Regions from separate parts of the Pedococcus sp. P1_H8 genome, predicted to be linked through region 1. Evidence: predicted binding sites of a transcription regulator. Region 1 holds the regulator's gene; the other holds the start of a gene.
What was found. Region 1 encodes Rex, which represses fermentation and respiration genes when NADH is low (regulators of the CRP and FNR family bind a similar motif). Its sites were predicted from a motif close to CTTGTGAANNNNTTCACAAG; they were not measured.
Positions count from the first base shown of each region.

Region 2: a site for Rex is predicted at 3,467-3,486, ahead of edd (phosphogluconate dehydratase). Genes of this name have one in related genera too.

Region 1 covers NZ_JBFUCP010000004.1:574,278-580,341, forward strand. The annotation lists gene AC1DYG_RS08180 (glutamyl-tRNA reductase) at 1-1,091, opposite strand, end outside; gene AC1DYG_RS08185 (redox-sensing transcriptional repressor Rex) at 1,088-1,804, opposite strand; gene AC1DYG_RS08190 (glutaredoxin family protein) at 1,938-2,201, opposite strand; gene AC1DYG_RS08195 (sigma-70 family RNA polymerase sigma factor) at 2,560-3,267, shown strand; gene AC1DYG_RS08200 (hypothetical protein) at 3,439-4,611, shown strand; gene AC1DYG_RS08205 (lysophospholipid acyltransferase family protein) at 4,619-5,974, opposite strand; gene AC1DYG_RS08210 (SDR family oxidoreductase) at 5,974-6,064, opposite strand, start outside.
Region 2 covers NZ_JBFUCP010000008.1:208,584-214,647, reverse strand. The annotation lists gene AC1DYG_RS13795 (MFS transporter) at 1-733, shown strand, start outside; gene AC1DYG_RS13790 (oxygenase MpaB family protein) at 757-1,668, opposite strand; gene AC1DYG_RS13785 (hypothetical protein) at 1,665-2,066, opposite strand; gene pdxH (pyridoxamine 5'-phosphate oxidase) at 2,113-2,808, shown strand; gene AC1DYG_RS13775 (phosphate-starvation-inducible PsiE family protein) at 2,869-3,369, opposite strand; gene edd (phosphogluconate dehydratase) at 3,550-5,436, shown strand; gene eda (bifunctional 4-hydroxy-2-oxoglutarate aldolase/2-dehydro-3-deoxy-phosphogluconate aldolase) at 5,433-6,064, shown strand, end outside.

The DNA.
Region 1 (6,064 bases):
CGCTGGTCGAGTCGGTTGAGCTCGCCGGCGACGACGTCGGCGGCGTGCGACCGCAGCGCGGCCACGGTCGGCGCGACCGTCTCGGCCGCCCGCGAGGTGAGGTATGCCGCGACCTCACCGATGACGAGGTCCGCCACCTCACGCACCTGGGGCGGGGCCTGGCCGCCGGAGAGCTCCTCGCCCAGCGCGCCCAGCCCGGCGAGGGTGACCCCGCTCAGCGAGGCGACCTCGGGGGCGACGTCGTGAGGAAGGGCGAGGTCGATGTAGGCCTGCGGGCGCCCGGCGCGGGCCACCTGGGCATCCCCCGCCGTCGCGAGGTCGACGACCACGCCCGTCGACCCCGTGCACGAGATGACGACGTCGGCGCCGGCGAGGGCGGCAGAGAGGTCGTCGAGCGGTCGGGCGACGCCGCCGGTGCGTTCTGCCAGGCGGACCGCCTTGGCCAGCGTCCGGTTGACGATCGTGAGTCCTGCGGCGCCGCGGCGCGAGACGGTCGTGGCGGCCAGGGAGCTCATGCCGCCGGCACCCACCACGAGGACCTTCAGCCCGGCCAGGGATCCGAGCTCGCGTTCGGCGCGAGCCAGGCCCGCCTCGACCAGGGAGACGCTCACGGCGTCGATCCCCGTCTCGGTGTGGGCCCGCTTACCGACCCGGAGGGCCTGCTGAAAAAGGGTGTTGAGCGCGGGGCCGGCATGTCCGGACTTCTGCGACTCGCGCAGAGCGGTGCGCATCTGGCCGAGGATCTGGGCCTCACCCACCGCCATCGAGTCCAGACCGCAGGCCACCGTGAACGCGTGCGCGATGGCGCGGTCCTCGTAGTGCACGTAGAGGTGCTCGCGCAGCTCGTCGCGACCCACGCCGGTGACCTCGGTGAGCGCGTCCGAGATGTCGGTGACCGCGCCGTGGAAGGTCATCGACTCGGCATAGACCTCGGTGCGGTTGCAGGTGGACACGACGATCGCCTCGGTGAGGTTCTCGCGGCCGGTGAGGCTGGCGGCGAGCGCCCGGCGGCGTTCGGCGTCGAGCGACATGGCCTCGAGGAGGGGCAGCGGCGCGGTGTGGTGGGACAGGCCCAGGATGACCAGGCTCATCGGCCGACCGCCAGGGCGACGTGGTCGAGCGCGCCCTCGGCGACGTGGTCGAGCGCACCCTCGGCCGCGAGTGCCCTGCGCTGCTCGTGGAAGGCGAGGATCTGCAGCTCCGTCGAGAGGTCGACCTTGCGAACGTCGACGTCCTCGGGCACGGCGAGCACGCACGGGGCGAAGTTGAGGATCGAGCGCACCCCGACGGCCACGAGCTGGTCGGCGACGTCCTGCGCCGAGGCAGCGGGCGTCGCGATCACCCCGATGGCCAGGCCCTGGTCGGCCACCAGGGACCTGAGGGCGTCCATGGGCTGCACGGTGATCCCGGCGATCTCCTGCCCCAGCAGGGTGTCGTCCTGGTCGAGCAGGGCGACGACGCGGAACCCCCGGGTGGCGAAGCCGCTGTAGGCCGCGAGTGCGTGGCCGAGGTTTCCCATCCCGATGATGGCGACGGGCCAGTCCTGGGTGAGGCCGAGCTCGCGGGAGATCTGGTAGGCGAGGTGGTCGACCTCGTAGCCGACCCCGCGCACGCCGTAGGACCCGAGGTGGGACAGGTCCTTGCGGAGCTTGGCACTGCGGACACCGGCAGCCGAGGCGAGTTCCTCGGAGGACACCGACGTGATCCCGCGCTCCGCGAAGCCGGTCAGGGCGCGGAGGTACTCGGGTAGCCGTGCGACCGTGGCGTCGGGAATACCCCGACGGGCGCTCGGGTCGGCAGACACAGTCTCTTCCGGCTCCTTCTCATCACGGGCAGTCCGCGCCTGGCTGGGGCGGATGGGAGCCTGGCCAGATTACGCTTTTGTGAACGGATGCACAAAGTCACAAGCGACCGTCTCACCAGGCACGTGAGCCACGTCACCTCGTGCTCGTGAGCGCGCTCCTCAGCCGGGTCTCGTCGACCCGCCAGTAGTCGTGCTGGCGCCCGTCCACGAAGGTGACCGGGATCTGCTCCCAGTACTGCTCCTTGAGTGCCGGGTCGTCCTCGATCGACAGCTCCACCCAGCCCACCCCCAGGTCGGCGGCAACGCGCTCGATGACGGACCGCGCCTCCTCGCACAGGTGGCAGCCCGGCTTGCTGACCAGGGTGATGCGGGCGGCGGCCGTGGAGTCTCGGGACACACCTGCAGCGTATGCCGGGTGGTCGCCTCGTTTCCGCAATCTGGGCGCCCCCTGGGGTGCTCAGGTTGCGGAAAGGGCGCCGCGGGGGTTTCGCCCCACGCGCCCCAATGCACCCACGCGACCCGCTGGACACCACGGCATACCGGGATGTGTCGCAGGTCTCCTGACAATCTGGCAGATATCGGGGAAACTGTCGGGTCAGGAGGCCCTCATCCGGATTCGTGCACCACGCAGCGCCGCGAGACGACTCGCGGTCCCTCGTGCTGCCCTCCGGGCCGGTCAACCTGCTGGTGGCAACGCTCCGATCTGGGCAACGAGCCGCCCGGCCCTCGGTTACGCCACGGCGGGCGACCACGGCATGGGAGCGGCCACCGCGGACTTCCTCGGCACCCTGCGGGTGCTGCTGAGCCTGGCTGGAGAGGCGGGCACGGCCGGCACCCTGTCCGGTGGCGGCCACGGAGGCGCCGGCGGCGGTTCGGCGGCGCGCGCCGGCTTCGGCCCGGGCGAGGCGCCGCAGGACTTCGAACGGATCTCCGCCCTCGTCGAGCTCGCCCAGCGGGGCGACGCCGAGGCGTTCGGGATGCTCTACGAACGCTACGTCGACGTGGTCTACCGCTATGTCTACGTGCGCGTGGGCGGCAAGCAGCTGGCCGAGGACATCACCTCCGAGACCTTCCTGCGAGCGCTGCGCCGGATGGACTCCTTCTCCTGGCAGGGCCGCGACATCGCGGCCTGGTTCATCACCATCGCCCGGAACCTGATCACCGACAACGCCAAGTCGGCGCGCTTCCGCATGGAGGTCACCACCGCCGACATGCTCGACGCCGACCGGCGCGTGGACGCACCCGACCAGGAAGTGCTAGACCGACTGCGCGACCAGCGCCTCCTCGCCGCCGTCAAGGGGCTCAAGCCCGAGCAGGCCGAGTGCGTGGTGCTGCGGTTCCTGCAGGGCCTGACCCTAGCGGAGACCGCCAAGGTCCTCGGCAAGTCCGAGGGTGCCGTCAAGCAGCTCCAGCTCCGCGCCGTGCGGGCCCTGCACCGGGAGCTCGCCGATGTCGACATCTGAAACCCACGAGTTTCGCTACGTCGCGACGCGTAACTTCCGGCGTTGCCGCTCGTTCTCAGCACGACACCATGACCGGGACATGATGCGGGACATCATGACCGGGGACACCGGGAGCACCATCACCGGGAAGATTGCAGGGAACACCGCAGGGCTGGGGAGGGAGAAGCCGACATGCCAGTACTGAACCGTTCGGCAGACCGTTTCCAGCGCGCCCTCGACGGCGAGCGCATCACCGACGCGCACCTCGTCGAGCTCGTCGAGACCAGCCGCCATCTCGTGGACCTCGTCCCGACCATCCCGGCGCCGGACGCCGCCTTCGTCACGACCCTGCGCGACCGGCTGATGGCCGAAGCCGCGCGGATGCCCGCACCCAGCCCGGTCGCCGCCAGGGCCGCGGCCGCCCGTCGTGCCGCCTCCCGGAACACCCCTGTCGTGGTCCTGGTGGGTCGCGGCCTCCCCCGCATGGTCGCCGGAGCCGCCGCCTCGGCGCTGCTCGTCGGAGGCATCGTGGGCGCCGTCTCCCGCAGCGCCGTGCCCGGCGACGCGCTGTACCCCGTCAAGAGCTGGCTCGACGGGGTGGCCGTCCGGCTCGCCGACAACGACTTCGACCGCGGCCAGACCTACCTGTCCCAGGCCCAGGGACACATCTCCGACGCCCGTCAGCTGTCCGAGCTCGAGCGCGAGGACCCCACCGACGTCAACGTCGCGCTCGAGGGAGCCATCGACTCCGTGCGCAAGGGGCGGCAGGGTCTCGACACCTCGTATGCCGCGACCGGCAACCCCCAGTCCCTGATCGCCATGCACGACTTCACCGAGCGGGCTCTCCCGCAGATCGACGCCCTGAAGGCGGAGGTACCCGCCCCATCGCTGCCGACGCTCGGTCAGCTCGAGGCCCTGCTGCGCGACACGCAGGAGAGCACGTCGCGGCGGATCGCTGCATGCGGCAGCTCCTGCAGCGACAACCTCTCGTCGACGCTCGGCCCGAGCTCGCTCCCGGGCGCCGCGACCACCTCGGGCCCCTCCGGGTCACCCACCAGCGGCACGTCGGGTGGCATCACCGTGCCCAGTACGGCCGTCACCGCCCCCGGGGGCGGTGTGCTGCCCGGCGGTTCGAGCAGCTCCGGAGCGGTGGTTGGCGGCGGCGGCGGCAGCGCCAGCCTGTCGACGGGTGGCGCGAGCGTGGGTCTGCCGACCGTGAGCGCTTCCGTGCCGGGAGTGGCCTCGGCCAGCGCCACCGTGCCCCTGCCGTCGGCTTCGCTGGGCACCGGAGGCGCCAGCGCCACGGTCCCGAGCAGCACCCTCGGCCCGGTCACCCTGCCCGGCGCCACGGTCACGCTCCCCTGATCTCGCGTCAGAAGAAGACGGACCGGCGCTGCATGAGCAGTGAGTAGAGCGTCTGCTGGATCGTCTCGCGCACCTGGTCCGTGAGGTCGAAGACGAGCATCGGGTCGTCGGCGGCGTTCGGCCCCAGGTCAGCGGTCTCCACCGGTGCGCCGAACTCGATGATCCACTTGCTGGGCAACGGGATCAGTCCGAGCGGACCGAGCAGCGGCCAGGTCGGCGTGATCGGCGCGTAGGGCGCACCGAGCAGTCGGGCCACGGTCTTCATGTTGCCGATGATCGGGTAGATCTCCTCGGCGCCGACGATCGAGCACGGGATGATCGGCGCGCCCGTCTTGAGCGCGGCGGAGACGAAGCCACCTCGCCCGAACCGTTGGAGCTTGTAGCGCTCGCTGAACGGCTTGCCCACTCCCTTGAAGCCTTCGGGCCAGACCCCGCACAGCTCACCGCTGGACAGCAGCCGCTCGGCGTCGGGGTTCGCGGCCAGCGTCGAACCCGACTTGCGGGCCACCTGCCCGACGACGGGCGTCTGGAAGACCAGGTCGGCGCCCAGCATCCGCAGGTGGCGGTGCGCCGGGTGCTCGTCGTGGACCGCGACCTGGGTCATCAGCGAGTCCATCGCGATGGTCCCCGAGTGGTTGGCGACGACCAGGCCGCCACCCTCGGCGGGGATGTTCTCGATACCGCGCACCTCGACCCGGAACCACGAGCGGTAGAGCGGGCGCAGCACAGGCAGGTAGAAGTGCCTGGTGAAGTCCTCGTCGAAGCCGAACTCGTCGACGGTGTAGTCGCCCGTCACGCGCCGGCGCAGGAACGACAGCAGCGACGCGATGTGGCGCTCGACGTCGTCCGACGAGATCCCCGCCGCCTCGGACGCGACCCGAACCGCGGCGATGCCCGCGGTGAGCAGCTCCTCGACGCCCGGCGCGATGCTCCGCGAGGCTGCCGGTTCCACGACGTCGATCGGCACCACGGTCTCGTCGGTCACCGCCTTGAGGGTCCGCACCTTCGACTCCGCGGTATGCCGCGTGCTCGGCGTGGCCGCACCGGTCAGCTCACGCGGTGGCCGGGTGGGTTTGGCGGGCTTGCTGGGCTGGGTGGTGCGCCCACCGGAACGGGACACCGCCTTGCCGGTCGGCACCGACTTGGCCACCGGCCGTGGGCGGTGTTTGCCGCTGGCCGTCGTGGGCGCGGTCGACCCAGAGGTGTCGCCTGCGGCCTCGACCATGGGCCTGCCCGGGTCTGCCGACGCGATCAGCGGCGTACTGCGTCGCTTGGCGCGCTCGCCCGACGCGCGTGCGGCACCCGCCGCGAGAGCATCCTTGCGGGCGGCGGGTTTCACCGATTTCCTGGGTGTCGCGGCCATCAGTCGTTCCTCCCTGCAGCCCACACGTGGCTGATCGCGCCGGCGGCACTCTCCGCGGCGCCGGTGACGGCCGACCCGAACATCCCCGCC
Region 2 (6,064 bases), on a different contig from region 1:
CATCACCACGGCCGCGCTCTGGGGGCTGGCCAGGCTGCAGCCGCTGCCGCCCGAACCCGAGGAGGGGGCGGCGCCGAGCCGGCCGGGGCTGCGGTCGGTTCTCGACGGATTCGCTTTCCTGGCAACGCGGCCCAATGTGCGAATGACGTTTGTCGCCGACATCTGCGCGATGCTGCTGGCCCAGCCACGGGTGCTGTTCCCGGCTGCCGGCGCCATCATCTTCGGTGGCGGCGCCAAGACGGTGGGGGCCCTGTCGGCGGCGGCCGCGGTGGGTGGGATTCTCGCGATGTTCTTCTCCGGGCGGCTCGGACACGTGCGCCGCCAGGGCCTGGCGATCCTGGTCTCCATCGTCGGCTGGGGCTTTGCCATCGCCGGCTTCGGTGCCGCGATGCTGGCGGCCGGTGGCCTGCTTTCCAAGGGTGCGGCGCTGTGGCTCGGGCTGGTCGCGATGGCGGTGGCGGGCGCGTCGGACTCGGTGAGTGCGGTGTTCCGGACGACGATCCTGCAGGCGGCCACACCGGACCACCTGCGCGGCCGGCTGCAGGGCGTCTTCATCGTCGTCGTGGCCGGCGGGCCGAGGCTCGGCGAGATGGCGGGCGGCTTCCTGGCGAGTGGGATCGGCGAGGCGATGACCGCGGTCGTCGGTGGGCTCGCGTGTGTCGTCGCGATCGTCGTGCTGGCCCGTCTACAGCCGGGCTTCGTGCGCTACGACGCGCGCCACCCCGTGCCCTGAGCAGACCTCTGAGTCGAGGGCAGCTAGACCGCGTCGGGTTGCCCGCGTCGCAGGGCGGCGCGGCGGCGTTCGTCGGTGGCGTCGGCCATCGCCCACCGCACCGCCGACGTGGCGACGCCGCCGAGGGGCCGCCCGACCAGGCGCTCGGTGACGGGCAGCCACGGGAGCCGCAACGGCTGCCTGGCCCATCGCGGGAGCATGGCCACGGCGCCCGCTGCCAACGCGGCATACCCGGGTCGGGCGGCCAGCGGCAGTGGCGGGTGGACGAGCAGGAAGCGCGCCGCCTCGCGGGCGGCCGCAGTGGACTCGAGCTCGGGACGGTAGCCCTCGATGCATGCCTTCAGCTCGGCCACGGTGGTCGGTGGGTCGACCACGCCGAGGGCGCTGGCGACGATGCCGCCCTGCTGGACGTACAGGTCGGCCTCTGCGTCAGCTAGCGGCACCACCGCATAGCGCTGGTAGGCCGTGAGGAAGCTGTCGGCCTCGGTCGCGTGCACCCAGGCCAGCAGGTGTGGGTCGCCAGCGGAGTAGGGGCGACCGTCGGCCGCCTTGCCGCGCACCCGGTCGTGGATCGACCGCACGCGCGCGATCTGCTCCTGCGCGTGGTCAATGGTGCCGAAGGTCGTGGTGGCCAGGAACTCGCTGGTCCGCTGCAGCCGTCCCCAAGGGTCGCCCTTGTAGCCCGAGTGCCCCGCGACGCCCGCCATCGCGAGCGGGTGCAGGGACTGGAGCAGGAGCGCCCGGATGCCGCCGGGGAACATGGCGGCGTCGGCGTGCACCCGCCAGATCGGGTCGTCGGGCGTGAACCAGCGGGGTCCCTCGGCGCCCCAGATGCGTTCGGCCTTGGCCTGGGCGTCGGAGCCGGCGACCTTGGAGCGCAGCGCGTGGGCGAGCTGGCGCCGCGCCCCGTCGGCCATCGGCGCCAGGAGGGTCATCGCGACCGACCGGTCCGGCGGCGGGGGAGCTGCTTGAGACGCGCGGCCGGGGTGGGGAGGTCGGCCGGGCGGGCCCGGGTGGACAGGTCGCTGTTGGCGATGAGCTCGGCGAGGGGAGTGGTGGAGGTGGGGTGGGCGGCGATGGCGTCGTCGCCGGAGAAGACCACCCACACGGGTTCGCTGTGGTCGGCTCGCGGGTCGAACGTCTTGAGCACCGTGCCCTCGCGCACCGTCGCCGCGTGCTCGATCGCCCGGCGCCGGGCCCGCTGCCGGTCCAGCGCCGTCTGGGCAGCCTTCATGGCCGGCTCCTTGGCCTGCTGGGCCAGCACGACAACGTGAGGGCCGTACTTCACGCCCCACTTCACGAGGTTGCCGACGGCCTTGCCTTTGCTGGGCATGCTGCCTCCCTGACTACTGGTCCGACCTTCACCCTAATCTCGACCCATGGAAGACCTGCACCGCACTGACCCTCTGCGCCTCGACTACAGCGGTGACGGGATCTCCGAGGCCGAGATCGCGCCCACGCCGTGGCAGCAGGCCAAGCGCTGGGTCGACGAGGCCGTGGAGCGCTCGCAGGCGCAGGCCGACGTCCCCGAGCCCTACGCCCTGTCGGTCGCCACCGTCGACGCCGAGGGACGACCCAACGTGCGGACCGTGCTGATGCGGTTCTTCGACGAGCGCGGCCCGGGGTTCGTCACCGGCACCGAGTCGGCCAAGGGTCTCGAGATCGCCGCCACCGGTGGGATTGCTGCCTCGCTGACCTGGCCCGCGATGTTCCGGGCGATCCGGTTCCGCGGGGTGGCGGAACAGGTGTCGCGCGAGGAGGTGGCGGGCTACTTCGGGTCACGCCCCTGGGCCTCGCGCATCTCCGCGTGGGCCTCGCGACAGTCCCAGCCGATCGAGGGCCGCGCCGGCCTCGAGGAGGCCTACGCCAGGTATGCCGCGCAGTTCCCCGACCGCGGGAACGCGGACGACGTGCCCGTGCCCGACTTCTGGGGCGGGTACCGCGTGCTGTGCGACGAGGTCGAGTTCTGGGGCGGCCGGCGCAACCGGCTGCACGACCGCCTCGTGTTCAGCAGGGTGGCGAAGGGTTCGCTCGACGACGCCGCTGCCTGGACGCTGTCCCGCCGCCAGCCCTGACCTCCCGTCCGTCGCCCCCCATCCCCGGGTCGATGAAAACGCCGGGGATCACCGGCGTTTTTACATCGACCCGGAGTGGGCCTGGGTCTGCACGTCGGTGTCGCCGTGGCCGGAGTTGGCGCCCTCACTGGGCTCTCTCTCCTTGCGGCGCAACAGGAACGACGCCAGCGCCAGCAGGATGATCGTGCCGGTCAGCAGCCCCATCAGTCGCAGCGTGTCGGCGAACGCCGGCTTGCCCAAGAGGTCGGGCGCCTTGACCGACAGCACGACGATCTCCTTGATCGAGGCGATGATCCCGACGAGGAGGAAGGGCTCGGCCACCAGCTCGCGCCGGGAGAGGGTGGTACGCACCGCGAAGAGCAGCTCGACGACGATGAAGACGAGCAGCAGCAGGTCGAGGATGTCCGCAGCCACGTCCACCACCCCGCCGCTGCCGAGGTTGCCGAAGGTGAGGACGGTCTTGCCGATCACGACCGACGCCACGGCGAACAGGATCACCGCCACCGCGAGGTAGATGACGTTCTCGACTCGCTCGATGGTCCCTTCGATCCAGTCCGTCATGACGGACATCCTGTCCGACCTGCGGTGATCCGTCACCCGCTGGGCTACTGGTCCGTATGCCGGGATGCCCATTGCCGGATCGCGGGTCGCCGTCACACTTGTGAACTGAATCACACGCGCACGCCAACGGAGCCGTTCGCGCGGTCCCATCCTCGACCGCCGAATCCCCTCAGGAGCCCCATGGCGCCCGCCATCCACCCCGTCGTCGCCGACGTCACCGCCAGGGTGACCGACCGCAGCCGAGCCAGCCGCACGGCCTACCTGCAACGCATCTCGCGCGCCGCCTCCGAACTGAGCCTGCGCCCGGCCCGCACCGACCTCGGTTGCTCCAACCTCGCCCACGCGGTCGCCGCGTGCGGCGGCAGCGACCGGACCACGATGGCTGCCGACACCGGCGTGAGCCTCGGGATCATCACGGCCTACAACGACATGCTGTCGGCGCACGCGCCGTTCGAGCACTACCCGGCCGCGATGAAGCAGACCGCACGCGAGGTCGGGGCCGTCGCCCGCGTGGCCGGTGGCGTGCCCGCGATGTGTGACGGCATCACCCAGGGGCGGGCGGGCATGGAGCTCAGCCTGTTCAGCCGCGACGTCATCGCGATGTCGGCGGCGATCGCGCTCAGCCACGACGTGTTCGACGGCGTCCTCATGCTCGGCGTCTGCGACAAGATCGTGCCGGGACTGGTCGCAGGGGCGCTGTCGTTCGGCCACCTGCCGACCGCCCTGGTGCCGGCCGGGCCGATGGCGTCGGGCCGCTCGAACGCCGACAAGTCCGAGACCCGCAAGGCGTTTGCCGCAGGTGAGGTCGGGCGCGACGAGCTGCTCGCGAGCGAGGTGGCGTCCTACCACTCGCCGGGCACCTGCACCTTCTACGGCACGGCGAACTCCAACCAGATGCTCATGGACGTCATGGGCCTGCACCTGCCCGGAGCGGCGTTCGTCCACCCCGACGACCCGTTGCGCGAGGCCCTCACGGCCGCGACGACGGTCCGGGTCGCCGAGATCGCCGCGTCCGAGACGCCGTACGGCATCGGCCAGGTCGTGGACGAGAAGACGGTCGTCAACGGGGTCGTCGCCCTCCTGGCGACCGGCGGCTCGACCAACCACACGATGCACCTCATCTCGATGGCAGCCGCCGCGGGGATCGACCTGACCTGGGAGGACTTCGACGACCTGTCGGCCGCGGTCCCGTCCATCGCCCGGATCTACCCCAACGGTCCCGCCGACGTGAACCACTTCCACGCAGCGGGCGGCACGCCGTTCCTCATCGGCACCCTGCTCGACCACGGACTGCTGCACGAGGACGTGCTGACCGTGGCCGGACCGGGGCTGCGGCGCTACACCCAGCGGCCGGTGATGATCGGCGGCCAGCTCGGGTTCGTCGACGCCGCAACGGAATCCGGCGACCCGGCCGTCCTGCGCCCGGCCGACGACCCGTTCACCGTCGACGGCGGGCTCCGCGTCCTCGGCGGCAGCCTGGGCCACGCGGTCATCAAGGTGTCGGCCGTCGCGGAGGAGCACCGCGTCATCGAGGCCCCGGCGCGCGTCTTCACCGACCAGGTCGGCTTCCTCCAGGCGTTCTCCCGCCGCGAGCTCGACCGCGACGTCGTCGTCGTGATCCGCGAGCAGGGTCCCAGCGCCAACGGGATGCCCGAGCTGCACGCCCTGACCCCCTCCCTGGGAGTCCTCCAAAAGCGCGGGTATGCCGTGGCCCTGGTCACCGACGGCCGAATGAGTGGGGCGTCGGGCGCCATCCCGGCGGCCATCCACGTCACCCCCGAGTCCGTGCACGCCGGGCCGATCTCGAAGATCCAGGACGGCGACGTCATCCGCGTCGACTCGCTGACCGGGCGGCTCGACGTGCTCGTCGACGAGGACGAGTTCGCCGCCCGGGTCCCCTCGCCGCGCGTCACCGCCGAGGGGGTCGGCACCGGGCGTGAGCTGTTCGCGTCCATGCGCGCCGCCGTCGGTCGCGCCGACGAGGGCGCCCACGTCTTCGGCAGCCTCGGTCACGTCTGGGACCGAAGCGATTCCGCCCCGTTCGTCAGCCACGAGGAGAACCGATGACCACCGCCAACACCCTCACCGGCGCGAGCGCGCCGACGACCGCGAGCGCGCAGTTGAGCCTCACGCAGCCGGACGGCCCCACGAAGCCGGTCCTCTACAGCGAGGCGGACATCCTCGACCTGGCCCCGGTCATCCCGGTGGTCGTCGTGGACTCCGTCGAGCAGGCCGTGCCGCTGGCACGGGCGCTGGTCCGCGGCGGCATACCCGTCATCGAGATCACGCTGCGCAGCGAAGCCGGTCTCGGCGCGATCGAGGCGGTGGCCTCGCAGGTCGAGGGCATGGTCGTCGGCGCGGGCACGGTGGTCACGCCGGAGCAGGTGCAGCAGGTCAAGGACGCCGGGGCGCAGTTCCTGGTCACCCCGGGGTCGCCCCCGCGGCTGCTGGACGCTGCCCTGGCGAGCGGCCTGCCGCTGCTTGCGGGCGCCGGCACGCTGACGGAGATGCTCGTGCTGGCCGAGGCAGGCCTCGAGGCGATGAAGTTCTTCCCGGCCGAGGCGAGCGGTGGGCGGCCCTACCTGTCTGCCGTGAGCGGGCCGTGTCCGCACCTGCGGTTCTGCCCGACGGGTGGGATCACGCCCGAGACGGCGGCAGCGTGGTTGGCGCTGCCGAACGTCGGCTGTGTCGGCGG